DNA from 3 places in the Streptomyces sp. NPDC002276 genome. Region 2 is predicted to be linked to each of the others. Evidence: riboswitches for the same ligand, from Rfam matches in the RefSeq annotation. Region 2 holds a riboswitch; each other region holds the start of a gene.
What was found. Region 2 has a riboswitch for S-adenosylmethionine ahead of ACWIHT_RS04215 (putative leader peptide). Riboswitches for the same ligand answer to the same signal wherever they lie in the genome.
Positions count from the first base shown of each region.

Region 1: linked by a shared signal. The riboswitch ahead of ACWIHT_RS16865 (aminotransferase class V-fold PLP-dependent enzyme) and the one ahead of ACWIHT_RS04215 (putative leader peptide) in region 2 are both predicted to bind S-adenosylmethionine.
Region 3: linked by a shared signal. The riboswitch ahead of ACWIHT_RS39660 (amino acid ABC transporter permease) and the one ahead of ACWIHT_RS04215 (putative leader peptide) in region 2 are both predicted to bind S-adenosylmethionine.

Region 1 covers NZ_JBSFCQ010000006.1:1,726-11,459, reverse strand. Annotated here, with positions in the region: gene ACWIHT_RS16875 (rhomboid family intramembrane serine protease) at 1-656, shown strand, start outside; gene ACWIHT_RS16870 (Lrp/AsnC family transcriptional regulator) at 653-934, shown strand; gene ACWIHT_RS16865 (aminotransferase class V-fold PLP-dependent enzyme) at 1,048-2,409, opposite strand; SAM riboswitch class IV at 2,577-2,693, opposite strand; gene trpD (anthranilate phosphoribosyltransferase) at 2,779-3,843, opposite strand; gene qcrB (cytochrome bc1 complex cytochrome b subunit) at 3,979-5,610, opposite strand; gene qcrA (cytochrome bc1 complex Rieske iron-sulfur subunit) at 5,607-6,662, opposite strand; gene qcrC (cytochrome bc1 complex diheme cytochrome c subunit) at 6,659-7,468, opposite strand; gene ctaE (aa3-type cytochrome oxidase subunit III) at 7,549-8,169, opposite strand; gene ACWIHT_RS16835 (hypothetical protein) at 8,327-8,728, shown strand; gene ACWIHT_RS16830 (Ig-like domain-containing protein) at 8,812-9,734, opposite strand, start outside.
Region 2 covers NZ_JBSFCQ010000001.1:907,825-917,558, reverse strand. Annotated here, with positions in the region: gene ACWIHT_RS04230 (O-acetylhomoserine aminocarboxypropyltransferase/cysteine synthase family protein) at 1-1,051, opposite strand, end outside; gene ACWIHT_RS04225 (isopenicillin N synthase family dioxygenase) at 1,048-2,076, opposite strand; gene ACWIHT_RS04220 (AAA family ATPase) at 2,422-2,991, opposite strand; SAM riboswitch class IV at 3,319-3,431, shown strand; gene ACWIHT_RS04215 (putative leader peptide) at 3,411-3,581, shown strand; gene ACWIHT_RS04210 (ABC transporter substrate-binding protein) at 3,829-5,448, shown strand; gene ACWIHT_RS04205 (ABC transporter permease) at 5,452-6,411, shown strand; gene ACWIHT_RS04200 (ABC transporter permease) at 6,408-7,334, shown strand; gene ACWIHT_RS04195 (dipeptide ABC transporter ATP-binding protein) at 7,316-9,055, shown strand; gene ACWIHT_RS04190 (LLM class flavin-dependent oxidoreductase) at 9,052-9,734, shown strand, end outside.
Region 3 covers NZ_JBSFCQ010000022.1:76,071-85,804, forward strand. Annotated here, with positions in the region: gene ACWIHT_RS39650 (ABC transporter substrate-binding protein) at 1-997, opposite strand, end outside; gene ACWIHT_RS39655 (amino acid ABC transporter ATP-binding protein) at 1,062-1,859, opposite strand; gene ACWIHT_RS39660 (amino acid ABC transporter permease) at 1,856-2,836, opposite strand; SAM riboswitch class IV at 3,171-3,279, opposite strand; gene ACWIHT_RS39665 (glutathione S-transferase C-terminal domain-containing protein) at 3,356-4,240, opposite strand; gene ACWIHT_RS39670 (putative leader peptide) at 4,308-4,421, opposite strand; gene ACWIHT_RS39675 (alginate lyase family protein) at 4,537-5,772, opposite strand; gene ACWIHT_RS39680 (alginate lyase family protein) at 5,800-9,045, opposite strand; gene ACWIHT_RS39685 (glycosyl hydrolase family 28 protein) at 9,234-9,734, opposite strand, start outside.

The sequences.
Region 1 (9,734 bases), on a different contig from region 2:
TGTGCTGCCTGATCTTCGTCCTCGGCCCGACCTCGGGTTTCGTCCCGTCCTACGGCACGGGGGACGCGCTGCTCGCCGCCCAGCGCGCGTACTTCCACCGCTGGGGCGTGGTACCGGCCGACCTGTTCGCGAGCCCGGCGCGAGAGGCGCTGACCCCGGTCACCGCCCTTTTCATCCACGGCAGCTGGATCCATCTCCTCGGCAACATGCTCTTCCTCTACGTCTTCGGAGCGATGACCGAGGAGCGGCTGGGCCGAGTCGAGTTCACCCTGTTCTATCTGGCCTGCGGTTATCTGGCGCTGCTGGGCTACGCGCTGGCCAACGCCGACTCCGCGCAGTCCCTCGTCGGCGCGTCCGGGGCGATCTCGGCGGTCCTCGGTGCGTTCCTGTACCTGTTCCCCCGGGCCCGCGTGACGAGCCTCCTCCCCTTCCTCTTCTTCCTGCCGCTGCGCTTCCCCGCGTGGGTCGTCCTGCCCTTCTGGGCCGCCCTCCAGTGGCTGGCGGCGGGCCAGGCCGCACAGGGACCGGGGGTGGCGTACCTGGCCCACCTGGTCGGCTTCACCCTGGGCTTCGGTTACGCGTGGGTCAGATTCGGCCGTACGACTAGAGTGAGGGCCGCCCCAGCAACGGTCCCCGAGGGAGAGAACCAGCCGTGATCACCGCGATCGTCCTCATCAAGACCAGCGTGGACCGGATTCCGGAGATCGCCGAGTCGATCGCCGCGCTCGAATCCGTGAGCGAGGTCTTCTCCGTCACCGGTACGTACGACTTGATCGCGATGGTGCGGGTGCGACAGCACGAGGACCTGGCCGAGGTGATTCCCGGCCGGATCAGCAAGATCCCGGGCGTCGAGGGCACGGACACACACGTGGCGTTCCGGACGTACTCACAGCACGACCTTGAGGCCGCGTTCGCCATTGGGCTGGATTCTTGAGGTTGGGCGCCTAGTGGGGTGGGGGGCGCGGATCGTTTGCGACTGACGGCCGTGTGTGGCTGGTCGCGCAGTTCCCCGCGCCCCCGGGGCGACTCGCCCCAAGCCTGTTTACATCACACCGCCGGGACGCAACGGCCACCCTCTGTGCGGTAGTTCCACTTCGCGCCGTCGGTCACCAGTTCCCGTACCGCCGTCACGAAGCGCTCCACGTGCTCGTCCGGAGTGCCCGCGCCGAAGCTCACTCGGATCGCGTTGAGGGACTTTTCACCCGGGGCGGCCTCGGGGGCGCCGCACTCGCCCTGGGTCTGGGGGTCGCTGCCCAGGAGGGTGCGGACCAGGGGGTGGGCGCAGAAGAGGCCGTCGCGGACGCCGATGCCGTACTCGGCGGAGAGGGCGGCCGCGAAGTGCGAGCTGTTCCAGCCGTCGACGACGAAGGAGATGACGCCCACGCGCGGGGCGTCGTCGCCGAAGAGGGACAGGACCTTGACCTGGGGGATCGCCGCCAGGCCCGCGCGGACCTCGGCGATCAGGTGCTGCTCGCGGGCCACCAGCGTGTCGAAGCCCGCCTCCGTCAGCGCCTTGCAGGCCGACGCGATGGAGTAGGCGCCGATGACGTTCGGGGAGCCGGCCTCGTGGCGGGCGGCGCTGTCGTGCCACTCCACGTCAACTCCCCCGTCCTCGCGCCGAGTTACCTTGCGGCTGGCGCCGCCGCCCGCGAGGTAGGGGTCGGCCGCCTGGAGCCAGTCGGCGCGGCCGGCGAGGACTCCGGAGCCGAACGGGGCGTAGAGCTTGTGGCCGGAGAAGGCGATCCAGTCGACGTCGAGGTCCTGGACGGACACCGGGTGGTGCGGGGCGAGTTGGGCGGCGTCGAGGACGATCCGGGCGCCGTGGGCGTGAGCGGCGGCCGCCAACTCCCGTACCGGCCACAGTTCGCCGGTGACGTTCGAGGCGCCGGTGACGCAGACCAGGGCCGGGCCGTAAGGGTCGCGGGCGGCGAGGGCCTGCTCCAGGGTCTCGACGGCCTGGGCCGGGGTGCGCGGGGCGTTGAGGTAGGTGACCCGGGCGTCCTTCCAGGGGAGGAGGGACGCGTGGTGCTCGGTCTCGAAGACGAAGACCTGGCAGTCGGCCGGGAGGGCGGCGGCGAGGAGGTTGAGGGAGTCCGTGGTGGAGCGGGTGAAAATCAGCTGGTCGTCGGGGCGGCAGTCGAGGAACTCCTCGACCGTCTTGCGCGCGTTCTCGAAGAGGTCCGTCGAGAGTTGCGAGAGGTAGCCGGCGCCTCGGTGGACGCTGCCGTAGTACGGGGCGTAGGCCGCCACGTCGTCCCAGACGCGCTGGAGGGCGGGGGCGCTGGCCGCGTAGTCGAGCGCCGCGTAGGTGACCTCGCCGCCCGTGACGAGCGGGACGGTGACATCCCGTCCGAGAACGGGCAGCTGGGCACAAAGCGTCGTAGCGGCGGCCGTGGTGGAGACAGACATGGCGAACTCCTGTGAGAGGCAAGGCGGTTCCGCCGCGCGAGCGGGACATGGCTCAAGCACGGAGGGGGGTGAAAGGGGGTGTGCGGAGGCGGGGCTCGACGCCCTATCGCATTCGCTTGCTCACAGAGGGCTCCCTCGATGACCAGGACCCCTGGTGTCTTTCGAGGGGCCCGCGCTTGCCGCAGACCTCGCTGCCTACGGCCTGGTCTTCACCCGGGGCACCCCGCCACGGACGGAGGGTTGCCGGACAGTCGGCCGGGGCCTCATGACTGTCACTCATGACCTGGTCAAAAAACTTACGTGAAGTGATCGTCGTCCCGCAACCCGTGTCCGGATCGCGGGACGACGACCGCTGTACCGCTGTACCGGCTACGCGTTGGTCGCCGCCGCCCAGCGCTCCAGAGTGCGCTTGGCCGCCCCCGAGTCGATCGACTCCGCCGCCTTCTCCATCCCGACGCGGATCCGGTCCACCAACGGCCCGTCCCCCCGCTCCAGCGCCACCAGGGCGGCCGCCGAGTTCAGGAGTACGGCGTCCCGTACGGGGCCCGGCTCGCCGTCCAGGATGCGGCGGGCGACGCCCGCGTTGTAGTCGGGGTCGGCGCCGCGCAGGGCCTCGACGGGGACGAGTTCGAGGCCTACGTCCCGGGGGTCGAAGGACTCCTCGGTGACCTTGCCGTCGCGGACGATCCACACCCGGGAGGTCGCCGTGGTCGTCAGCTCGTCGAGGCCGTCGTCACCGCGGAACACCAGCGCGGAGGAGCCGCGTTCGGCGAGCACGCCCGCGATGAGCCCGGCCATGCGGGTGTCGAAGCAGCCGACCGCCGACGAGGTGACCTTCGCCGGGTTGGTGAGCGGGCCGAGGAGGTTGAACGCGGTCGGGATCCCCAGCGCCCCCCGGACCGCGCCGACGAACCGCATCGACGGGTGGAACTTGGCCGCGAAGCAGAAGGTGATCCCGGCCTCCGCCGCCACCCGCGCCACCTGCTCGGTCGGCAGGTTCAGATTGATGCCGAGCTTCTCCAGCACGTCGGAGGAGCCGCTCGCCGAGGACGCGGCCCGGTTGCCGTGCTTGACGACCTTCGCACCCGTACCGGCGATCACGATCGCGGACATCGTCGAGATGTTGACCGTCTTCGCCCGGTCGCCGCCCGTACCGACGATGTCGACGGCGGGACCCGGGATGTCCAGCGGCTTCGCGTGGGCGTACATCGTCTCGACGAGACCGGTGATCTCCTCGACCGTCTCGCCCTTGGCCCGCAGCGCCACCAGGAAGCCCGCGATCTGCGCGTCCGCGGCCTCACCGCTCATGATGCGGTCCATCGCCCACGCCGTGTCGGCGGTGCTCAGGTCCTGTCCGGCCAGCAGCGCGCTCAGTACGTCGGGCCAGGAACGGGCCGCCGCGGTGTCGCCTCCAGCGGGGGTCACAGCGCTCATACGGCCGCTCCTGAGTGTCGTACTTCAAATAATGGTGTGTGTTCGGCCCACCCTATCCAGCTCACGGCACGGCAAAGGGCCCCGTCCGGTGTTCGGACGGGGCCCTTCGACCGCGGCGTGGCGACGCCTCAGCGATCAGTGGTGGCCGTGGCCGCTCGTGATCTCCTTGTACTCCTCGACAGTGGGCTTGGCGATCTGGGACTCCTCGCCGTAGTACGCCTCGCTCAGCTTGGCGCGCAGCTTCTCGGAGCCCTTGACCTTGCGCTCGACACCGTTCTCGTCGACGGTCGCGCCGATCGCGGCCGGCACGTACTGCTCGTGCGCGGTGAGCGTGTGCAGCGCGTCCTGGCTGAGCGGCTCGTGGATCTCGACGAACTCACCGTGCGGCAGGCGCTTGATGATGCCCGACTCGCGGCCGTGCAGCACCTTGTCCTTGTCGCGGCGCTGGAGGCCGAGGCAGACCCGCTTGGTGGCGATGAAGACGAGCACCGGCACCACGAAGAAGCCGACGCGCACAGCCCAGGTGATCGTGTTGATCGACAGGTGGAAGTGCGTGGCCCAGATGTCGTTGCCGCCACCGACGAGCAGGACGAAGTACCACGAGATCCACGCGGCACCGAAGGCCGTACGGGTCGGGACGTTGCGCGGGCGGTCCAGGATGTGGTGCTCGCTCTTGTCGCCGGTGACCCAGGACTCGATGAACGGGTAGACCGCGATCGCGACCAGGACCAGCGGGAAGATGATCAGCGGGATGAACACGCCCAGGACGAGCGTGTGACCCCAGAAGTTGATCTCCCAGCCGGGCATGAAGCGGATCAGGCCTTCGGAGAAGCCCATGTACCAGTCGGGCTGGGCGCCCGTGGACACCATGTCCGGACGGTACGGGCCCATGGCCCAGATCGGGTTGATCGAGGCGATCGCCGCGACGGCCGCGATGACACCGAAGACCAGGAAGAAGAAGCCTCCGGCCTTGGCCATGTAGACCGGCAGCAGCGGCATGCCGACGACGTTGTTGTTCGTCTTTCCGGGGCCCGCGAACTGCGTGTGCTTGTGGTAGAAGACCAGGATCAGGTGGCCGACCACCAGGCCGAGCATGATGCCCGGCAGCAGCAGGATGTGGATCGAGTAGAACCGCGCGACGAAGTCGCCGCCCGGGAACTCGCCGCCGAAGAGGAAGAACGACAGGTACGTGCCGACGATCGGCACGGACAGGACCGCGCCCTCCATGAAGCGGACACCGGTGCCGGAGAGCAGGTCGTCCGGGAGCGAGTAACCGGTGAAGCCGGTGAACATGCCCAGGACGAACAGCAGGAAGCCGAACAGCCAGTTGACCTCACGCGGCTTGCGGAACGCACCCGTGAAGAACACGCGCATCATGTGCACGAACATGGCGGCGAGGAAGATCAGCGCCGCCCAGTGGTGGATCTGACGGATCAGCAGACCACCGCGCACATCGAAGGAGATGTGCATCGTCGAGTTGAACGCCTCCGACATCAGCTGCCCCTGGAGCGGGACATAGCTGCCGTGGTACGTCACCTCGTTCATCGACGGGTGGAAGAACAGCGTCAGATACACACCCGTGAGGATGATGATGATGAAGCTGTAGAGGCAGACCTCGCCCAGCATGAACGACCAGTGGTCGGGGAAGATCTTGCGCATGTTGGACTTGGCCAGGGAGTAGATCCCCAGGCGTCCGTCCGCCCAGTCGGCGATCTTCTCGCCGGCCGGTGCTTTGTCGCGCCGCTCATTGGTCTCGTTGGTGCTCATCCGCGCTCCCAGAATGCAGGACCGACGGGCTCCTCGAAGTCGCCGAGCGCTTCGAGGTAACCCTCGTCGCTCACGCCGATGCGCAGCTGCGGCAGGGCGTGACCGGCCGGGCCGAAGATCACTCGGGCACCGTCGGAGAGGTCGAAGGTGGACTGGTGGCACGGGCACAGCACGTGGTGCGTCTGCTGCTCGTACAGGGAGATCGGGCAGCCCACGTGGGTGCAGATCTTCGAGAAGGCGACGATGCCCTCGTGCGCCCACTCCAGCTCGCGCTTGTCCTTGATGTTCTCCGGCTGGAGCCGGACGATCATCAGCGCCGCCTTGGCGATCTCGGTCTGGAACTCCTCGTCGGTCTCCTCCAGGCCCTCGGGCTTGGCGAAGGTGAGCGAGCCGACGGCCACGTCCGAGGGACGCAGCGGCAGGTTCGTGTTCATGTTGACGAGCAGCTTGCCCTTGGACCAGATGGTGTGGCGGAGCTTCGTCCCCGGCAGCGGGCCCAGGTCGCGCAGCAGCATGACGCCGGAGAGCGGGAACAGGGCCAGCGCGCCGAACATCGTGTTGCGAATCAGCTTGCGACGGCCGAGCGCGGACTCCTTGGCACCCTCCTTGAAGTCGGCCAGAACCTTGGCCTTGACCTCGGGGGGCGCCTCGATCGCGTGCCGCTCGTCGGCGATCTCCACGTCGGACATCAGGGTGCGGGCCCAGTGGACCGCGCCCGCGCCGATGGTGAAGAGCGCCGTACCGAGGGTCAGACCCAACGCGAAGTTGAGCGCGTTGATGTGACCGATCGGGAAGACGAAGATCGCCTTGTTGTGCGGGATGCCCACGTACGAGGCGATGAAGCCGACGGTGGCGAGCATCGAGACCGTGAACAGGAAGGCGACGACGCGCTCGGACCGCTTGGCGGCCCGCTCGTCGATGTCCTGGACACGGTGCTCGTGCGGCGGCAGTCCCGGGTCGGCGAACGGGTTCTGCTCGTCCGCGACCGACACCGCGCCGTGCGCGTCCTGCTCAGCGGGCAGGTTCTCTTCTGGAATGTCTTGGCTACTCATGACTTCTTGGCCTTTGCGGTCCGAGCGGCGACCCAGACGGCTACCGCGATCAGCGCGCCCAGACCGAAGATCCAGGCGAAGAGACCCTCACTGACCGGACCGAGACCGCCCAGCTCAAGACCGCCGGGGCTCTCGGTGTTGTCGCCGTTGACCGCGTTGAGGTACGCGATGATGTCCTTCTTGTTCTTCGACGACAGCGTGGTGTCGGGGAAGGAAGGCATGTTCTGCGGGCCGGTCTGCATGGCCTCGTAGATGTGCTTCGGGGCAACGCCTTCGAGGCTCGGCGCGAACTTGCCGTGCGTCAGCGCGCCGCCCTTGCCGGTGAAGTTGTGGCACTGGGCGCAGTTGGTGCGGAACAGCTCGCCGCCCTTGGCGATGTCCGACCCTTCCGGCCCGTACTCGTTCTTCGTCGGGATGACCGGACCGGCGCCCAACGAGGCGATGTACGCCGCGAGTTGGTCGATCTCGGCCTGGGAGTAGATGACCTTCTTGGCCGGGATCTGAGCGCCCGGCTGCTGGGCCGGCATACGGCCGGTGCCCACCTGGAAGTCGACCGCCGCGGCGCCGACACCCACGAGGCTCGGCCCGTCGGAGGAGCCCTGACCGCCGGTGCCGTGGCAGCTGGCGCAACCGACGGCGAAGAGCTTCTTGCCCTCGTCGATGGAGAGGGACTGAGCCGACTCGTCGGCCTGCGCCTTGCTCGCGGGCGCGAGCAGGCTGAACGCCCCTCCGGCTGCCGCCAGCGCGAGGAGTAGTACGACGACCGCCGCCAGCGGATGGCGTCGTCGTGTGGAGAGCTTTTTCACGGATTACCCCGGTGTCAGGATCTTCTGCGTCGATGCTTCTGGAATGTGCGCTTCTTGGCCGCGCGCGGGATCGGGCCCGACTACTTGATCAAGTAGATCGTGGCGAAGAGGCCGATCCAGACGACATCGACGAAGTGCCAGTAGTAGGACACGACGATGGCCGCGGTCGCCTGTTCGTGGGTGAACCTCTTCGCCGCGTAGGTGCGGCCGAGAACGAACAGGAAGGCGATGAGGCCACCCGTCACGTGCATGCCGTGGAAGCCGGTGGTCAGGTAGAACACCGAGCCGTACGGGTCGGAGGACAGCGACAGGCCGTCCTTCTTCACCAGCTCCGTGTACTCGAAGATCTGACCGCCGATGAAGATCGCACCCATCACGAACGTGATGATGAACCAGCCCCTGAGCTTCTTCACGTCCCCGCGCTCGGCGGCGAAGACGCCGAGCTGGCAGGTGAGGGAGGAGAGCACCAGGATCGTGGTGTTGGTCGCGGAGAACGGAAGGTTGAGATGGCTCGCCATCTCCTTCCAGTGATCCGGACCGGTCACCGATCGCAGGGTGAAGTACATCGCGAAGAGGGCCGCGAAGAACATCAGCTCGGAACTCAGCCAGATGATGGTTCCGACGCTGGTGAGGTTCGGCCGGTTGACCGACGGGTGCGCGTGCCCGGTTTCTACTGTCGTTGCTGTCGCCACGACCGACATTATGTCGGTCGCTTATCCCGCCCTCACTCCGGGGGGTGCCGTTCGGAGTGTCCGCAGCGTGTGTACTGCCCGTATGGCCCATCGCAGGGGTGTTCCAACAGGTGTTGACGGGGTGTTCAAGGGAGTAGCATCCGCGCAACGGACCTTGGGAGGAAGAATGCAGCCGACCGCCACGGTGCTGGTCTACAGCGATGACTCCAACACCCGCGAGCAAGTCCGGCTGGCCGCGGGGCGCCGGCCGGCTCCGGACGCGCCGTTGGTCGAGTTCCTGGAGTGCGCGACGCCCGCGGCGGCCTTGAAGGAGCTGGACCGGGGTGGGATCGACGTCTGTGTCTTCGACGGGGAGTCCGTGCCGATGGGTGGCATGGGGCTGTGCCGTCAGGTGAAGGACGAGATCTTCAACTGCCCGCCTGTGCTTGTCCTCATCGGGCGGCCTCAGGACGCGTGGCTCGCCACGTGGAGCCGGGCGGACGCGGCTGTGACGTTGCCTGTCGACCCTGTTGAGTTCGCCTCTGCTCTGGCGTCTCTCTTGCGTGAGAAGCGGGCTTTGAGCGCCTAGTAGCTCGGGGCGGCCCGCAGTTTCGCGGCTGCGGGCCGGTTGTGGTTGCTCGCGCAGTTCCCCGCGCCCCTTTGGGGCGCTTCTCACACGGACTCAGGACGGAGCCGTGCCGCGTCCTCAGGCCTGGGACCGTCAGGGGTCCCCCCTACGAGTGCGCTGCCGCCCCGCCACTTCTTCCAGCCGACGTTCCAGTCGCCGAAGCCGTTGCCGAAGGGCTCCATGTCGTCGCCGTTGGAGTTGACGACCTTGACCACGTCGCCCTCGTGGATGGTGTCGAAGAACCACTCGGCGTTGCTGGTGCTCATGCCCGTGCAGCCGTGGCTGACGTTCTCGGAGCCCTGGGAGCCCACGGACCAGGGGGCCGCGTGGACGTACTCGCCGCTCCAGGTGACGCGGGTGGCGTAGTACACGGGGAGGTCGTACGAGTCCGAGGAGCCCTCGGAGATGCCGACGGTGGTACCGCGCATCCGTACGAAGTACTCCTTGCCCAGTACGACCTTGACGCCGTTTCGGGTCTCGAAGCCGGGCTTGCCGGTGGTGACGGGGATCTCGTTGATCTCCTCGCCGTTCCTGTAGACCGTCATCTCGTGGGACGCGGCGTCCGTCACGGCGACGATCTTGTCGCCCGTGCTGAGCTTGAGCCCCTTCGAGGCGCCGCCCCAGAGGCGGTCGCTGATCTTCACGCCGTCGAGGTCGCTGTGGACCTGGATGGTGGCGTGGGCGGGCCAGTACTCCTTGGGGCGGTAGTGGAGTTCCTTGTCGTCCACCCAGTGCCAGGCGCCCTCCACGGCGGGCACGGAGTCCACCCTGAGGGCGCGTTCCACGACGGCCCGCTGCGCCTTGTCCTTGACGGGCATGTTCAGTTCGGCGGTGACGGGCTGGCCGACGCCGTAGGTGCCCGCGTCCGGACCGAACTTCACGGTCAGGCTCTTCTTGGTGGTGGGCCTGGTGGTGTCGAAGGTGAGGACCTTGCGGCCGGGGGCGCCGTCCTCGTCCTCCGTGCTCA
Region 2 (9,734 bases):
CTCCGGCGCCACGCGGCAGATACCGCTTGGCCTGCGTCACCCAGGGACTGGACGCCAGGCCCGCGTAGTGGACGCGGGAGACCTGCGGTTGCACCTCCAGCCAGGAGGCGAGCGCCTGGGCGTTCTCGACGTGCCGCTCGATGCGCAGGCTGAGCGTCTCCAGGCCCTGGAGGAGCAGAAAGCTGTTGAAGGGTGAGACGGCCGGTCCCAGATCCCGGACCAGTCGGGTGCGCAGGCGCAGCGCGTAGGCGAGGCCCTGGTCGGCGAAGGAGTCCCAGAAGGACAGCCCGTTGTACGTGGGATCGGGGTGGGTGAGGCCGGGCCAGCGGTCGGGGTCCGCGCCGAAGTCGAAGCGCCCGCTGTCCACCACGGCGCCGCCGATCCCGGTCCCGTGTCCGGACAGGAACTTGGTGGTGGAGTGCACGACGATGTCGGCGCCGTGCTCGAACGGCCGCAGTAGGTAGGGCGTGAGCGCGGTGTTGTCCACGACGAGCGGGACACCGACCTCGTGGGCGATGCGGGCGACCGCCTCGATGTCGAGGACGTTGCCGCGCGGGTTGCCGAGGGTCTCGCCGAAGAACGCCTTGGTGGCGGGGCGTACGGCCGCGTACCAGGCGCCCAGGTCGTCCGGGTCGTCGACGAAGGTGACCGCGATGCCGAAGTCGGCGAAGGTGTGCTCCAGCAGGGTGCGGGTGCCGCCGTAGAGCGAGGACGAGGCGACGATGTGGTCTCCGGCGCGGGCCAGGTTCAGCAGGGCGAGGGCGGTGGCGGCCTGCCCGCTGGCCACCGCGACGGCCGCCGAGCCGCCCTCCAGGGCGGCGACGCGTTCTTCGGCCACGGCGGTGGTCGGGTTCGACAGCCGTGTGTAGGCGTGGGTGGTGAGGTCGGACAGCGCGAAGGCCGCGGCGGCGTGCGCGGTGTCGCGGTAGACGTAGCTGGTGGTCTGGTGGATCGGTACGGCTCGGGCGCCGGTGGTGGGGTCCGGGACGGCTCCGGTGTGCACCTGCCGGGTCTCGAACTCCCAGCTGTCATAGGGTCGTTGGCTGCTCATCGCGCGCTCTCCCGCTTCGCGAGGACGTCGTGCCACCAGCGTTCGGCGACCCTCGGGTGCGAGCGGAGCCAGCCGACCACGGCGTTCTCTCCGAAGGCGGCGAGCAGCGGGTTGTCGGGGTCGTCGGTGACACCTCGGCTCAACACGGCTAGTTCTGGAGGCAGTTGGAGCGGCCTCACCACGGCGTCGAGGCGTGGGCCGAGGAAGAAGGGGATGGAGTAGCGGTGGACGCCCGCTCGCGGGCTGACGACCCGGTGCCGAGTGGCCTTCAGATAGCCCTGGGTGGCGATCTCCAGCATCTCGCCGATGTTGAACACGAAGGCTCCGGGCACCGGTACCGCGTCGATCCACTCACCGTCCTCACCCTGCACCTGGAGTCCGCCGACCTCGTCCTGCTGCAACAGGGCGAGATATCCGTAGTCCTTGTGCGCGCCGACTCCCTGGTCGGCGGTCTCGGCGGTGCGCGGCGGGTAGTGCACGATCTTCACGTGTACGGCCGCCTCATGATCGAACCACTCGTCGAAGTAGCCCTCGTCCTGGCCGAGCGCTGCGGCGAGGGCGCGCAGGACCTCGCGGCTCACGCGTAGCGCCTCGGCCTGCCAGCGCAGCACGATGTCCCGCAACTCCGGGAGTGCGGACGGCCATTGGTTGGGGCCGACGAGCCGGAGGTAGTCGGGATCGCCTGGTCCGGTGGGGATCGCAGCGCGTTCCGGGCCGATGTCGATCTGTTCGCGCCAGTCGGCGCTGCCCGCGGTGTACTCGGTGCCGGTGCGCGTGTAGCCGCGGAACTGGGGCGAGTTGACGTTCTCGATCTCCAGCCGTCGTTCGTCCGGCAGCGCGAAGAAGGAGCGGGCCGAGTGCAGGATCTCGTTCCGGACGGATACGGGAACTCCGTGTCCGGTGACGTAGAAGAATCCCACTTCGTGGGCCGCGGCCCGGAGTTCGGCCAGGAAGGCATCGTGGTCGGTGCCGGGATCCCGGAAGCGGGAGATATCGATGACGGGGAGGGCGGTGGGCTGTGCCATGGGATTCCTTCGTGGCGGCAGCAGACCCGGACACGGCGGTGCGCGTGTCAACGGCCGTTTGGGAACGGTCGGTTGACGAGAGAGCGGAGTGTCGCGCCGAGACGGGCGGGGTGCGGAAGGGGCGAGATCGCGGTCGTTACACGAAGGTCAACGACAGATCTGGTCGAACTGGTCGGCGCGGCGGCTCACCCAGAAGGGGTCGAGCAGCACCGTGTGTGCCTGGCCAGTGGTCTCCATGGCCGGATCAAAGCACACCCGGGAAGGTGCGTCCACCACGCGTCCCGAGCGGTGAGACGACCACGGAGGCCGGCCGACGTGGCGGCCGGCCTCTCCCGGAGCCGCCGCTCAGACCCCGCGGTCACGCGCCTCGTCGGTGAGTCGGGCGATGGTGTCGGCGATCAGCGCGACGCGGCCGGGCACGTCACCGGCCGGGACCTCCACGAGGTCGTAGCCGAACCGCCGATAGCTCTCCTCGTGGATCCGCTCGAACACCAGCGACTCCTGGAAGCTGATCCGGCGCGCGTCGGTGGGTTCGCAGAATCCGATGTTGCGGACGAAGAAGACCTGCCGTTCGTAGATCCGGTCGCGGGTGGTCCGGTCGATCTCGGCGAGGAGCGCCGCCGGAGCGGGGCGGCCCAAGTACGTGCTGAGGGCGTGCGTGCACACCGGGGACCTGTCGTAGATCTGCCGGGTCACGTCGTGTGTCGCGGATGCCAGCTGCCGTCGGCGCTGTAGGGCGGCCACCTTCTCGACGAAGTCCTGCCGGGTCCAGGGCTCGGCGTCCCCCTCTGTCTGCCCCCGCGCGATGACCGCGGTCGCGGCCTCGTCGACGACGTCGAACCCGTCCGCCTTCAGCCGGCGGAGGATCGTGGTCTTCCCGGCGCCGGGTGCGCCGGTGAGGATGTATCGCTTCATGGTGGGTCCTTGGGTCGTCGACATGTGGGTGCCGACCGCGAACGGCACGGCGGAACTGACGGACGGCAGGGGGGAGTTCGGGGAGGGGTGTGACGAGATCCGGGCCACGGGCCGCGGTGGTGAAGGCCGTCGTGCGGGGCGCCGAACGCCTCGGGGCCGAGGAAGGGCGGGCGGAGACCACACCGAGGAGACAGCCACGGAATCCGGTCGACCGGGCGGAGTGCGATCCACAGTCGGGCGATTCCGAGCCGGTGGAGGAGCGTAGCCGATGCCGGACCTCTGCCCCGGCATTGACGCAAAGCGACACGACTCCATACGATCTACAGCGGCATTGAGTGTCAGCATCAAGCCCTGGCTGGCTGACCGGCAACCCTCCGACGCGGTGGGGTGCTCCAGGTGAAAGCCCGGCAGGGACAGTGATGACCCTGCAAGCGCGCGGCCCCACGACCGGGGTCCCGGACATGGAGGACGGCGTGCCCAACAGCTACGACCTGAGTGCCTCCTGCCACGACGCCGTGGTTTTCTCCCGGCTCTCGCGCCGACGCCACATCGACCTGCGGCGCTCCGCCAGCTGTCTGTGTCACAGCTGACCGGGTCCGACCTTCCAGGCTGACATCTGTCCGGCCCGCGAAGCCGACATCTGTGGTCGCCCGTCTCGCACGGGCCACTTCCCCCCTTCTCCCACGAGTCGACGTATGCGCGGGTGCGCCCCGCGCCCGTCGACGCGCTTTCCACGCCTCAGGCGTCCCACCCCCGCCGGGGTCGACACCTCCCGCGTCCAGCCACGGTCCGCACAGGTCCGTGAGCACGCGGTGACACGAGTAGGAGCACCTCTCCGTGACAGCACATCCGGTCTCCCGAACCACTCGACGCGCGGCTACGGCCGCCCTTCTGACCACGAGTTTCCTGCTGACCGCCTGCGGATCGGGCGGCGGTGGCTCCGACGCCGGGGGCGGACAGGCCAAATCCGGTGGCAGCCTGACCTTCGCGGTGGGCTCCGACGCGGGCTGCGTGGACCCGCAGCAGGTGGCCAGCAACGACACCATCTACTCGGTACGGCAGATCGTGGACTCGCTCACCGACCAGGACCCCACGACCGGCAAGATCGTGCCGTGGCTCGCGAAGAGCTGGGACATCAGCTCCGACGCGACGACGTTCACCTTCCATCTCAGATCGGGTGTCACCTTCAGCGACGGGTCCAAGCTGACCGCGCAGGTGGTCAAGGACAACTTCGACGCGGTGCCGAAGCTCGGTGCGCTGGGGACCCTCGCCGAGGGCTATCTCAGCGGCGTCAAGAGCACCACCGCGGTCGACCCGCTCACCGTCAAGGTGTCCTTCCAGCAGCCCAACGCCCAGTTCCTGCAAGCCACTTCGACGCACTCGCTGGGCATCGAGTCGTCGGCGAGCGCGAAGAAGAGCCCGCAGGAGAAGTGCAGCCAGGGTGTGGTCGGCTCCGGGCCCTTCGTGCTGAAGCAGTACGTGCAGAACCAGTCGATCACGCTCGCCAGGCGCACCGGGTACGCCTGGGGTTCCTCGCTGTGGCACAAGAGCGGCGAGGCCTATCTCGACAAGGTGGTCTTCAAGGTCGTACCCGAGGCGGGAGTTCGGGCCGGGAGTCTCCAGTCGGGACAGGTGGACGCGATCAGCAGCGTCGGCAAGGCCAATGAGGCGGCTCTCCAGGGCGGCCAGGTCACTCTTCAGCGGCGGGCCAATCCTGGGGTGGTGTTCGGCCTGGCCCTCAACAACTCGCGGCCGGTTCTGAAGGACGCGCGGGTGCGTCAGGCCATCGGGTTCGCCATCGACCGCAAGCAGATCGCCGACACGGTGTTCCCGACCGGGACCCAGTCGGCGACCAGCGTCCTGGCGCACACCACACCCGACTACGCCGACCTGTCCTCGGACCTGACGACCGACGCGGCCAAGGCGAAGTCCCTGCTGGACGCGGCCGGTTGGAAGGTCGGCAGCGACGGCATCCGGACGAAGGACGGCACGAAGCTGAGCCTGACCGTCGACTGGATCCCCAACTCGGCTACGAACCAGCCCGCGTTGGAGCTGGTCCAGCAGCAACTGAAGGCCGTCGGCGTCGGTCTGACGCTCAAGCAGCTCCAGGTCACCCAGCTCGCCCCGACGCTTCAGTCGGGTGACTTCGACGCGGCGTGGAGCAATGTGACCCGCGCCGACCCGGACATCCTGCGCAGCTCCTTCTCCACCAAGCTGGCCAACTTCTACCGTCTGCCCGCGACCCCGCTGGATACCACCCTGACCGGGCAGGCGGCGACCACGGACACCGCGAAGCGCGCCGAACTGGTCAAGCAGGCACAGGAGTTGCTCGTGCGGAACGCCTACTACGTACCGGTGGTGGAGCTCCAGACCCAGATCGGCGTGGCGAAGAAGGTGCACGGCCTGAACTTCGACGCCTCCAGCCGGATCCAGCTGCACGACACCTGGATCGGCTGACGCATGCGCCGCTACGCGATCAAGCGGCTCGCCCAGGCGGTCGGGGTGCTGTGGGCCGCCTACACGGTGTCCTTCCTGGTCCTCGACTTCCTGCCGGGCGATCCGGTCACGGCGATGGCCAGTGCCGGAATGGACTCCGGGACGGTCGACCCGGCCCAACTCGCCGCGCTGCGCCACGAGTACGGCTTCGACAAGCCGATTCTGGTGCAGTACGCCGACTACCTCGGCCGGGCGGTGCGCGGGGACTTCGGTAACTCGGTGTCCACGGGTCGGCCGGTGTCCTCGACGCTGGCCGACGCCCTGCCGGGGACACTCCAGCTGACCGGTGCCGCACTGCTCCTCGCCGTGCTGCTCGGCGGTGGACTGGCGGTCGTGGCGACCTACACCTCGCGTCGGTGGCTGCGTCAACTGCTGCTGTCCCTGCCGCCGTTGGGGGTGTCGGTCCCGACGTTCTGGGTGGGACTGCTGCTCGTCGAGTCGTTCTCCTTCCGCCTGCACTGGTTCCCCGCGTTCGGCAACGACGGGCTGCGCGGGCTGATCCTGCCGGCGCTGACGCTGGCGATCCCGACCGGCGCGCAGGTGGCACAGGTGCTGGCCAAGAGCCTGCTCACCGCGCTGGACCAGGCCTATGTGGAGACCGCCCGGGCCAAGGGCGCCGGGCGGTGGCGCGTCCATCTGCGGCACGCCCTGCGCAACGCGTCCCTGCCCGCGTTGACCGTGGTCGGCCTGCTGGTCGGGCAGTTGATCGCCGGTTCGGTGGTGGTCGAGACAGTGTTCTCGCGTGACGGACTCGGCCGGGTGACGGCCGCCGCGGTCACGGCCCAGGACATCCCGCTCGTGCAGGGCGTGGTGGTGTTCGGCGCGCTGATCTTCGTCATGACGAACCTGCTCGTCGACCTCGTCTATCCGCTGCTCGATCCGCGGATCGTGGTGGCCTCGGGCCGGAAGGCGGTTGCCGCATGAGTCAGAGTCTTGTCGACGACACCGCCGCCGCTGCCGCACTCGGCCTCGCGCGACCGGTCGAGCCGGGGTCCGGTCCAGGCCCGGGACGCCGCGTCGACGCGCGACGGGTCTTGCGATTCGTGGTACGCCGTCCCGGACTGCTGTTGTCGGTCGTCGTCCTCGTCCTGGTGGTGCTGGCCTCGTTCTGGCCCGGCCTGTTCACCTCCCGGGATCCGCTGACGGGCGTACCGTCGCAGAACTTCCGGGGCCCGAGCGGCGCCCACTGGTTCGGCACGGACGAACTCGGCCGCGATGTGTTCTCCCGGGTCGTCCACGGCGCCCAACTCTCCCTCAAGGCAACCCTCATCGCGGTCGCGGTCGCCTTCGTGGTCGGCAGCCTGATCGGCCTGGTCGCCGGGTTCGTCGGCCGCTGGATCGACGACGTGCTGATGCGCTTCGTCGACGTACTCCTCTCCATCCCGGCGCTGTTCCTCTCCCTGGCCCTGGTCACCGCGCTCGGCTACGGCACGGTGAAGGTGGCGGTCGCGGTCGGTATCGCCAGCGTGGCGAGCTTCGCGCGGGTGACACGGGCAGAGGTTCTACGGGTACGGCAGGCGGTCTTCGTCGAGGCCTCGCGGTCGTGCGGGGCCCGCTGGTACTCGGTGCTGGGCCGACATGTGCTGCCCAACGCGGCGGGCCCGGTGATCGTCCTGGCCACCCTCGACTTCGGCTCCTCGATCCTCGCCGTGTCGGCCCTCAGCTTCCTCGGCTACGGCGCCCCGCCACCGGCCCCGGAATGGGGCACGTTGATCTCCGACGGCCGCAACTACCTCGCCAACGCCTGGTGGTTGACGGCGCTGCCCGGGCTCGCGATCGCGGCGACCGTGCTGGCCACCAACCGCATCGCCCGCGCGCTGGACGGCGAATGGTCCCGGCAGTCATGAGCGAGCGCCCGCCGAACACACCTGGAACGGATGAGGACTTGAGCACGACACCGAGCACCGCCCCGGACTCCGGCGAGGACTTCGCGCTGGAGATACGCGGTCTGTCCGTGTCCTACCGCACCCGCGGCGGCACCGTGCCCGCCGTACGGGACGTCGATCTCGTCGTACGCCCGGGCGAAGTGACCGCGGTGGTGGGCGAGTCCGGGTCCGGCAAGAGCACCACCGCGCACGCGATCACCCGCCTGCTCGCGCCGAACGCCACGATCGACGCGGGCACGATCCGCTTCGGCCGGCGCGACCTCACCACGCTGAGCGAGGCGGAGTTGCGCACCGTGCGCGGCGCACAGATCGGCCTGGTGCCCCAGGACCCGTCGGTGTCCCTCAACCCGGTCAAACGCATCGGTGAGCAGGTCGCCGAGGTCTTGCGCATCCACGGTCTCGCGACCCGCCGCTCCGCGCCGACGGAGGCGATCGACATCCTGCACCGGGCCGGACTGCCCGACGCGGCCACCCGTGCCCGGCAGTACCCGCACGAACTCTCCGGCGGCATGCGGCAGCGCGCCCTGATCGCCATCGCGATCGCGGCTCAGCCGAGGCTGATCGTCGCCGACGAGCCGACCAGCGCGCTCGACGTGACCGTGCAACGCGTCATCCTCGACCATCTCCAGGGCCTCACCGAGGAGTTGGGCACCGCCATCCTGCTGGTGACCCACGATCTCGGCGTGGCCGCCGACCGGGCACAGCGCCTCGTCGTCATGTCCCAGGGGCGGGTGGTCGAGGCCGGGGCGACGCGTGAGGTCCTGGACGACCCCCAACACGAGTACACACGACGCCTGTTGGCCAGCGCGCCGAGCCTGACGACCGCCGTCCCCCGCACCGAGGTCACCGCACCTCCGGCACCCGACACCGCCCCACTGGTCGAACTCCGCAACGCGGTCAAGGAGTTCAGGCTCCCCCGCGCGAACGGCGAGTCCCCGACGACCCTGCGCGCGGTCGACGACGTCAGCCTCACCCTCCACCGCGGCCGAACCCTCGCCCTGGTGGGTGAATCCGGCTCGGGCAAGTCCACCACCGCCCGCCTGGTGCTCCGCCTCACCGACGCGAGCGCCGGACACATCCTGTTCGACGGCACCGACGTGACCACCGCCCGGGGGACGCAGGCCAGGCAACTGCGCAGCCGCGCCCAGCTCGTCTACCAGAACCCGTACGCCTCACTCGATCCCCGCTTCTCCATCGGCGAAGTGATCACCGAACCGCTGCGCGCCTTCAAGGTGGGCGACCGCACGTCACGCCTGGACAGGGCCCGGGAACTCCTCGACCGGGTCGCCCTGCCCGCCACCACCCTGGATCGCCGCCCGGCGGAACTCTCCGGCGGGCAGCGGCAGCGCGTCGCGATCGCGCGGGCCCTGGCCCTCTCCCCCGACCTGGTGGTGTGCGACGAGCCGGTGTCGGCGCTCGACGTCTCCGTGCAGGCCCAAGTCCTCGACCTGCTCGCCGAGTTGCAGGCCGACACCGGGGTGGCGTACCTGTTCATCTCGCACGACCTGGCCGTCGTACGGCAGATCGCACACGAGGTCGCGGTCATGCGGGCGGGCCGCATCGTCGAGACGGGCGCACCCGACGACCTGTTCACACATCCCCGCCACGAGTACACGCGCGAGTTGCTCGCGGCGATTCCCGGCCGACGGGCCGACCATGATCTGAGGACGCGAAGCGCATGACCATCACCTCCCTCGCCTTTCTCACTCCGGGCAACTTCGCCGACGACGACCCGTACACCGGCCTGGAGGAGACCCTCCAACTCTTCGAGTACGGCGAGCGGTTGGGGTACGACGGCGCCTGGATCCGGCAGCGGCACCTCGAACACGGCGTCGGTTCGGCCGCGGTGTTCCTCGCGGCGGCCGGACAGCGCACGCGGCGCGTCGAGTTGGGGACAGCGGTCATCCCGATCGGCTACGAGAGCCCGTTCCGGCTCGCCGAGGACCTGGCACTGGCCGACGTCCTGTCCCGGGGTCGGCTCCAGGTCGGCTTCAGCACCGGCATGCCGCACGCCGAACTCCTCGGCGACCTGGTGTACGACGGCGACTGGCGCTCCTTCGACCTGTCCTACGGCCGGGTCGCCCGGGTCGTCGACAATCTGCGCGGCGACTATCTCGGCGGCCCGGACACGGTGATCGAGTCACCGGGCAACACCCAGCGGCCTCGGCTGCAACCGCACAACCCCGGTCTGGTGGACCGTATTTGGTACGGCGGCGGGAGTCTGCGCTCGGCCCGCTGGGCCGGTGAGAGCGGCCTCAACCTGCTGTCCGGGAACATCGTCACCGGCGAGCACACCGACGACTTCACCACCGCCCAGTCGAACCTGCTCGCCGAGTACCGGCGCGTCCAGCCCACCGCCCG
Region 3 (9,734 bases), on a different contig from region 2:
TGATCTCGGACTTGGCGACGGCCTCGTTGGAGAGGTTCCAGGCGGCCAGCCACTTGGCGTACTGGCCGTTCTTGATCAGGTAGTTGATGGCGTCCGCGAGGGGCTTGGCGAGGCCGCTGTCCTTCTTCGCGGTGGCCGCGATCAGGCCCTGGAGGGTGGATCCGGCGCCGGAGTACGTGCCCGCGTTGCGGACCGCCTTGGCCGTGCCCTTGGTCGAGGAGACCTGGTAGGCGACCGAGGGGTTGGGGGCGAGGTAGGCGTCGATCTTCCCGGAGGCCAGCGCGAGGTAGGTGCTGTTGTTGTCCTGGAAGTACTTGACGGTGAGCGCCTTCTTGCCCTCGGCGGCCAGCTTCTTCTTCCACTCCAGGAGGATCCGCTCCTGGTTGGTGCCCGCGCCCACGGCGACGGTCTTGCCGGCGAGGTTCTCGTAATTGCCGTCGAAGTTCCAGGAGTTGTCGGCCTTCACCGCGAAGCCGAGGTTGTCCTCGCGGTAGGAGGCGAACTCGTACTTCGCCTTGCGCTCCTCGGTGTCGGTGACGTTGGAGAAGGCGACGTCGACCTTTCCGCTGTCCAGGCCGATGAAGAGGTTCTCCCAAGTGGAGTTCTTCAGCTCGGGCTTGAGCCCGAGGACGGCGGCGACCAGGCGGGCGATGTCGGTCTCGGAACCGGTGAGGGTCTTCTGGTCCGAGCCGACGTAGCCGAGCGGCGGGGAGCCGGCGGGCAGGAAGCCGACACCGATCTCCAACTTGCCGCTCTTCGCTATGGACTTGGGCAACTCGGCGCTGATCGACTTCACTTCGGCGACCTTGAGCGTCGCCTCCTTGGCGGCACCGAGGGAGAAGGCGCCCACGGTGACCGTGCCGGAGGCGGCGCTGCCGGACGTGGTGGCCGCGTCACTGTCGCCGCCGCAGGCCGCGAGACCACCGGCGAGGGAAGCGAGGACGGTTCCCGCGGTGAGTCCGCGAGTGATTCTGCTGCGCAGGCTGAGAGTAGACATGGCTGTTCCTAGGCTCGGTGTTGAGGGCTTTTGAAGGTGAAGGTGAAGGTGAAGAGGGCGTGGCTCAGAGGACCTTGCTGAGGAAGTCCCTGGTGCGCTCGTGCTGTGGTTTGTCGAGGACCTCGTGGGGCGGGCCCTGTTCGACGATCTTTCCGCCGTCGATGAAAACGACCCGGTCGGCGACCTCGCGGGCGAAGCCGATCTCGTGGGTGACGATGACGAGGGTGGTGCCGCTGGTCGCCAAGTCCTTGATGACGGACAGGACTTCGCCGACGAGTTCGGGGTCGAGGGCGGAGGTCGGCTCGTCGAAGAGGATGACGCCGGGCCGCAGGGCGAGGGCGCGGGCGATGGCGACGCGCTGCTGCTGGCCGCCGGAGAGCTGCCTGGGGTAGGCGCCGGTCTTCTCGGCGAGACCGACGCGGCCCAGCAACTCCCTTGCCAGTTCCAGAGCTTCGGGCTTGCCGAGCCTGCCGGTGGCGACCGGGGCGGCGGCCACGTTGTCCAGGACGGTCAGGTGCGGGAAGAGGTTGAAGTTCTGGAAGACGAACCCGATCCGGCTGCGCTGCGCGAGGATGGCCCGCTCGCTCAACTCCTTCAGCCGTCCGCCCTGTTGCTTCACCCCTATGAGTTCGCCGTTGACGCTGACGTAGCCGATCTCGGGCTTCTCCAGGTGGTTGATGACCCGCAGCAGTGTGGACTTGCCGGAGCCGGACGGGCCGAGGATCACGGTGACCTCGCCGGGCCGCACGGTGAGGTCGACGCCGTCCAGCACGCGATGGGCGCCGTACCACTTGTGGACGTCGTGCACCTCTACGGCGGCGGGTGTGATGTCCGCCAGCGGTTCGACGGTGTTCGTGGTCATACGGCGGTCTCCCTCCGGATGCGGGCCCGCAGATCGGTGACACCGGTGCGGAGTTTCTGGATCGGGGTGGGCGGCAGGTTGCGGGTGGCGCCCCGGGCGTAGTGCCGCTCGACGTAGAACTGGATGACGGACACGACGCTGGTCAGGATCAGGTACCAGACGGTGACGACCAGGAGCAGCGGCACGATGTCGCCGGGGTAGGTGGAGCCCATCGTCTGCGCGGAGCCGAACAGGTCGAGCAGCGAGACGTAGAAGACCAGCGAGGTGCTCTTGATCAGGCCGATCAGCTGGTTGACGTAGTTCGGGGTGATGGAGCGCAGCGCCTGCGGGAAGACAATCTTGCGGAACTGGTAGCTCTTGGGGAGGCCGAGGGCGGAGGCCGCCTCGTGCTGGCCCTGGTCGACGGAGAGGATGCCGCCGCGGACCACTTCGGCCGCGTACGCCGCCTCGTTGAGGCTGAGTCCGACGACGGCGACGACCATGTCGGTGGCGAGCTTCGACTCGTCGAAGGAGAAGAAGGCGGGTCCGAAGGGGACGCCGATGCTGAGCGTCTGGTACAGGGCGCTGAAGTTGTAGAGGAAGATCAGCACCACGATGAGCGGGATCGAGCGCAGGGCCCATACGTAGGTCCAGCTCGCCGCGCGCAGTACCGGGCTCTTGGAGAGTCGGGCCAGGGCGAGCAGGATGCCGCCGAGGAGGCCCAACACCGCGCTGAGCGCGGCGACTTCGAGGGTGATGACGAGTCCGTCGAGGATCGTCGGGCGCAGGAACCAGTAGCCGAAGCGGTCCCACTGGTAGAAGGAGTTGGTGACCAGTCCGTGGACGAACTGCGCGCCCACCACCAGCACGACCAGGGTGACGATCCACCGGCCGGGCCGGCGCAGCGGCTGAACTCGCTGTGCTGTCAGGGGTTTTGACGAGGCATCAGCTACGGTGGCGTCGGCCAGGGACACGGTGGTGCCTGGGGGTTCACTCATGGTGGGCTCCGGCGGGTTCACAGACCCCGGTCCGTGGCGGTGGACGCGCGACGGCGGACGGCACGCGCGGGAGCGCGGGACCGAGGGCGGGGAGGGGGCAGGCACACCGACGGGATCGGGTGTGCGTCAGAAGTGCGTCGGCCGACTGGTCGTCAGGCCCGACAGCGGGCGCGGCCCGTCGCGGTACACAGTGCGCTGCTGACCCGGAGCAGATCGACAGCGCGGTCGGCGACGAACAGGTTGGCGTACGACCGTACGCAGCCCTGCGGGCGGCATGTGGCCGTCCTGGGAGCTGCGTACATGGCGTCACCTGTCACTGTTCCGGCCCCGCAGGGCCTCGCGCTTACCGAAACGTCATCCGGTCCGGTCGTCACCTGGGGCACCCCACCGCGTGCGAGGGTTGCCGGTCAGCAAGCCAGGGCTTGTCGCTGACACTCATGACCGTTCTGGCCGCAAGTTAAGACAATTGCTCGAACGAATGTCAACGGCCGTCCAGCAAGTGGACGGTGCGGACGCCGCTCAACTGCGGCAAGCTCCCGTTTCGTCCGCCGCATGGGCCGCCCAGTCCAGAATCTGGACGGCGGCTCCGGCGGCCTCCAGACCCTGGCAACGGGCGTGGTGGCGGCGGGCGATGCCGTCGAGGTCCAGATGGGTGCCGAAGGCCGGGTGGGCGGCCAGCCGACGGGCGTAGGCCCACAGGTGGGGGTGGTCGGCGACGCTCTGCACGGCGGCGGCGTCCAGGTGGTAGCGGTGCACGGTGTCGAGTTGCACCAGCGTCACCCACAACTCGACGTCGGCGGCGGTGAGTTCGTCGCGGATCATGTGCTCGCGGCCGTCCAGCCAGCGGTCGAGCGAGCCCAGTGTCTCCAGCAGCCGGCCCAGCGCCTCGTCGCGCTCCGCCTGTTCGCCACCGGCCGCTCCGGCGCGCTGCGCCGCGTCCTCGACGCCCTGCGCGCAGAGCCGCTCGACGGCCTCGATCTCCGACTCGGCGCCGCACGGGTAGAGCCGGGGTCCGCCCGCGCCGAAGTGCCGGGCGAGGTCGCGGGTGATGTCGGGGGCGTGGGTGCTGACGATGCGGCCTGACCAGTCGTCGCTGAGCACGGGCGCGGCGGCGGGTCCGGAGTAGCGGTGGGCGCTCGCCTCGTAGAGCGGGCGCAGCGCGGAGTGTCCACCACTCGGACAGTCGGGCACGGCGGACAGGAACACGGCCGGACAGCTCTCTTCGAGGCCGAGCAGGCTGTGGGTGACGGCGATGCGCAGGCCGTCGGCGCAGGCGGTGGACAGATGGAGGCGGTAGCGGCGGGGAACGGCGTAGTGCCCGCTGCGCGCGTCGCTCCCGATCCGGCCACGGAACTGGGGGGCGGAGCGGGGTGAGGGGACGGCGGCGAGAGGCGTGACGGACATGGGACTCCCCGGGTACGGGCGCGTGGACGTACGCGCGGCGGAAGCGTCGTCGAACGGTGGACGGGGCTCAGCGCAGTGGGCTCATGGCGCTGCACACCCGCAGCAGATCGATGTGACGGCGGGAGGTCAGAAGGGGCGAACGGTCCACTCGGCTGGTGGTGACCGGCTCAAGGCGCCCCATGTTTCCCTACCTGTTCACTAGGATTCCCTACTGGAGTGTCGATCCACCGTCGCCCGGGGTCAAGAGGGCGTCCACGGGTCGGGCACAGGTCCCGACCCGTGGACAGGCCGGGCCGCTACTTCGCGTACATCAAGGTCCCGAAGCCGAGCTGGTCGTAGCCGCCGCTGTCGGAGCCGTAGTCACCTCCCCCGCCCTCGGGTGCGACGAGGTTGTAGTACATGGCCGAGATGTACTTGTCGTCGAGGCCGATCCGACGCTTGTAGTGGAAGTGGAGCATCGCCCACACCGGCCGGATCTGGCCGCGCGAGGCGGAGGAGATCACCGTCTGGGAGGACTGGGCACAGCTCTGCCCGGTACCCCAGGTGTAGGTGGTGAAGGGCACGTCGCTGCCCGCGTTGTACTTGGCGACGTACTGCGCGGCCTTCATGAAGCGGCGGCTGTCGTACGAGTACAGGTCGTCGCCCTGGTTCCAGGCCATCTCGCAGATCGCGCCCATCTGGCCCATGCCCAGGACGGTGTGGCCCTGGTCGCGGCCGGACTCCTGCCACTGACCGAGCGCGTAGCCGTCCGAGTCGGTGTACAGATACGGCACGGCGTGCGCGATCGAGCCGTTCCCCGCACCCGACTTGAAGTAGGTGACGGCCTGGTCGTACTTGGCGCTGTCCCCGTTGAGGATCCCGATGGCCAGGATCGACGCCATGTTGCACAGGTCCCAGTTGGCCCAGTAGTTGGTGATGCAGGCGTCGTTGTGGTTGGTGAGGAAGCTGTTGTTGAGCGGGTAGAAGACGTTCGCCAGCATCTGCTGCGCGGCGGCGAGGTCGAACCCGCTGTAGTCCCGCATGAGTTCGCAGGCATTCGCGAACTGCCAGCCGTACAGACCGGCCGCGAGGAACCGGTCGGCGTTCCCGGTCACCGAAGTCAGCGTGGTGGACCATGCGTTGAGGATGTTCGCGGCGCACACGGCGTTCGCCTCGGTGCCGCCGACCTTCCAGCGCAGGGCGTTCTGGTAGGCGGCGGCGATGTCGTTGTAGAGCAGGCTGTAGTTCTGCCCGTCGCCGCCCCGGATGATCGTCGCGGTCGCCCGGTTCGTCCAGGTCGACTGCGCATGGGAGTTGGCGGTCAGCCTGTTCCAGCCGGACAGCCAGGGGTCGGTTCCCGCCGCGACCCTGACCTTGGCCCGGTTGATGTCACCGGCGTTGTGCAGCATGCCGGGGTGGGTGAAGGTGGCCGGGGCCGCGTGCGCGGTCGTGGCCACCGCGGCGCCGCCGAGAGCGGCGGCTGCGGTCCTCAACAGACCGCGACGGCTCAACTCTGTTCTGCGGAGGTGCTCGTGGGGGGAAGTGCGGCTCATTGCTGTGCATCTCCAATCCGTGGAGGATCAGGTGGGCGCGATGCTCACCTCGTCGAACTCCGTGGTGCACCGGACCGGTTGACTGCGCGAGCAGACCACCAGGCCGACGTAGTAGGGGGCGTCACCGAAGCCGGGGATCTCTCCGTCGGCGAGGGGGGTCCACGTGACACCGTCATCGATGGACAGGGCTGCGCTGAAGGCGGTCCCGGCGCGCTTCAACCACAGCAGGGCGGGGAGGGTGACAGCGGCGCCACCAGTGAAGGCGAAGGCACCGGCCACGGTCTTGCGGAGCATGAGTTGAGCGGTCGTCCCACCGCTGACGATCACGCCCGCCGCCTGGTCGAACGGCGACAGCGACTTCGCCATGAGCAGCCCCACCCGGTCGGCCGTGGTACCGGTCCGGGAGACGAGCCGGGCGACGACTTCGCAGTCACCGCTCACGGCTTGCCGTACGAACTGCCCTGTCATTCCTTGGCCGTTGGCGTTCAGGTCCACGCCCGCGCCGCGCACGGTGAAGGTCCCGCCGTCGTACGACGTACTTCCCGGCGTGGTGATCGCGACCACGCCCAGCGTCCCGAAGTCTCGGTCGTCGAGCACGGTGTCGCCGAGATCGCCGTATGTCCACGGCGCGGGCGGCGCGGTGCCGACCGTGAGGGCGAGGGTTCCGGTGGCGGTTCCTGAGGCGTTGGCGGCGGTGGTCGCGACCGTGAACTCCCGTGTCTCCGTGGGGATTCCGGAGATGAGCCCGGTGCGCCGGTCGACGCGCAGACCGGCGGGGAGCCCGTCCGCACCGAACCGCACGGGCTCGTGCGAGGCCCGCAGCGGATAGCGGAAGTCGGCACCCTGGTTGGTGAACACGGCGGTGGCGGAGGTGAGTTGCGGTTGAGCAGGGGTCGGCATCACGGCCTGTGCCTGTGCTGAACGCGGGCCGCGTCCACCGGCGTTGGTCTTCGCGACCGTGTAGTAGTACGTCGTTCCGGGCGTCCCCGTCGCGTCGACGTAGCGGATGCGGGTGCCGAAGCCGACCGGGCCGACGCGGGTGGCGAGGGTCTTGTACGGCCCGGTGGCTCCGGTGGCGCGCAGGACCGTGTACTCGGCGGACAGGTCCGGGTCGGACCAGGCCAACTCGATGGCGTCGGCACCGGTTTCGTCCCTCAGGTCGGTGGCGGTGCGTGCGGGGCGCGGTACGCGCCAGACCGTGCCGTTCGCCGACGTCACGCTGACGTTGTCGAAGGCGCCGGTGCCGGTCTCGGCGTAGTCCTGGTCGACGCCGAGGCAGGAGGTGAGAGCGAGTCCCGCGTAGGCGGTACGCCCCAACTCGACCTCGGTGGAGCCTACTTCCGTCCAGTGGACGCCGTCCGGTGAGATGGCTCCGGTGCAGCGGGCGCCCTTCCGGGTCACCCGCACCCAGTAGGGCTTCCGCAGCCGGTAGCCGTCGCCCGCGCCCTCGACGTACGGCGCCTCCAGCGGGGTCGCCGACTCGGGCAGCGTGCCGAGGTTGGAGATCGGGAAGGCGGCGGATGTCGTGATCGCCTGTTGCTGCGCGGGCGGTACGGGTGTGCTTCCGGTCGCGGAGATGTCGGCGCCGGTGGCGGGCCGGGTGGAGAACACCCCGCTCCAGGTGTGCAGCGGCAGCCCCTGGATCAGCATCGAGGCGTGCGGAGCGTCCGCGTCGAGGGAGGCGCGGACGGTGACGCCGATCTTGGAGTACTGCGAGCTGAGCGGCCACACGATCCTCGCGGTGACCGTGCCGTCGCCGCGCAGTGGGAGGTGGGCGAGACGGTAGGTGTCTGCGGTGCCGCTCGCCTCCAGGACGAAGCGCTCACCGTCGAAGACGGCGGAACCGGGGATCTTCACGTCCCCGATGTCCTGGGTCGACCAGGGCCTCGGGAGCCCTGCGGAGGCGGCGGCCCATGTCGAACTACCGCTCCTCCCAAGGGTGTTGGAGGCCGAGACCGTGTAGTAGTAGGTACGCCCCTCGTGCACGTTCCGGTCGGTGTACGTCGGCTGCGCGACTCCGGACGCGATCCTCTCGTAGCGGCCGTCGACGTCGCTCGCCCGCAGGACCGTGTAGGAGTCGGCCCCGGTCGAGGGCAGCCAACTCACCCGCACGGAACCGTCGTTGCCCACCGCCGTGACACCGGCCGGTGGTGTCGGCACGGTCGGCGCGGATGCCGTTGCACCGGCGTAGGCGAAGGTCCCCCAACTCGGCAGGTCGTCGTTGCTGCCCTCGACGACCCGGGTGCCTCCGCTGCCACGGAAGACGGCGTTCTTCGTGTACGGGGTGTCGAGGCCGCGCACGCCCGCGTAGTGCGCGTACGCCATCTCGTAGATGGGCGGCAGGGTGCCGCGCGAGGTGGCCGAGACGGTCAACTTGATGTACTTGCCAGTGCGGTCGAGGTCGGGGGTGAAGGGGACGTCGCCGCCGAGGTTGTAGCGGGCGGCGTACTCGACGTTGGCGAGGATGCGGTTGCCGTCGAAACCCCAGAGGTCGACGCCCTGGTTCCAGGCGACTTGGGCGGCGTCCGCGAGCAGGCCGACCGCGAGCTGTTCGTGGCCCTGGTCCCGGCCGCTCTCCTGACCCTGGCCGGCGGCGGTGACGATGCGGTGCAGGACGCTGCCGTTGCCCGCGCCGGCCGCGGCGAAGCGGAGCGCGTCGTAGAAGAGGGTGGGTTGTTCGGTGAACACGCCTATGGCCAGGAGGGATTGAAGGGACGTCAGGTCCCAGTTGCCGTTGGCGTAGAGGGAGTAGCCGGAGAGGGCCGGGTACCAGACGCGAAGGAAGGAGTCCTCGCAGCGGGCGATGTCGGCGGTGCTCCAGCCGTCATAGCCGGTGTGGCGGAGTAGTTCGGCCGCGTTGACGAACTTGAAGGCCTGGAGGCCCGCGCCGAGGGGGCCGTCGGCTCCGGTGATGGCGGTGAGCGAGGCGGACCAGGCGTTGAGGATGTCGCGGGCCTTGTCGGCGTGCGCGGCGTCGCCGGTGACCGCCCAGACGAGGGCGTTCTGGTAGGCGGCGGCCGAGTCGGCGACGGCCTGGTTCTGGTAGTTGGCGGGGCCGCGGCCCCAGGTGGTGATCTGCCCGGTGTTCTGCACGACGTACGAGGACGAGGAGCGGGCGTGGGCAGCGAGCGCCAAGTAGCCGTCGTAGACCGGAGATTGCTTGGCGGCGACCGCGGCTTTCATGCGAGCGAGGTCGTCGGCGGTGTGCAGGAGGCCGGGGTGGGAGAAGGCCACCTCGGTGTCGTCGCCGACCGCCAACGCCCGCCCGGGCACGAGCAGTCCGCTCGCGCCCGAGGCCAGCAGGAGAGCGGCGGTGCCGCCGAGGAAGCACCGGCGGCTAAGCGGACCCGCTGTTGTCGACTGCGGCTCGGCAACAGCGCTCCGAAGGGGCGCGGGGAACGGCGCGACCAGCCCCAACGGCGCCGCAGCCGACCGACGCTCCCTCCTAGGTGCAGGGCTCGTCATGACGCGGCAGCCGCCTCTGCCTCGGCCGTGGTGAGGAACTTCAGATTGGTGACGTGCTCGTTGTAGAACCACTGGATGGCATCGGTCGTGTAGTACCAGCTCGGCTTCTTCATCGAGTCGGTGACGACCAGCCCGTTGATGACCAGGTTCTCGAACGTCACGTTGTTGATGGCGTGTTCGGCGTCGTAGCCGAGAAAGAGCGACGGCTCAGCGTGCGTGCCCGTGTAGCTGAGGTTTTTCACGTAGACACCGTCGATACCGCGACCGACCGACGTGTTGTACTTCGTGTTGAACATCACCTTCATGTAGATGACCTGGCCCCAGCGGAAGTCCTCGATCCTGACGTCCTCGATGCGGACGTTCTTGATGAGGTTGGAGTCGCCGGGGTTGAGGGCGATGCAGCCCTGGTAGTTCATCTGGGGTTCGCGGTGGTCGAGGATGTCGATGTTCTTGATGACGAGGTTCTCGATCGTCTCGGGCGCGTCGGAGTTGCCGTG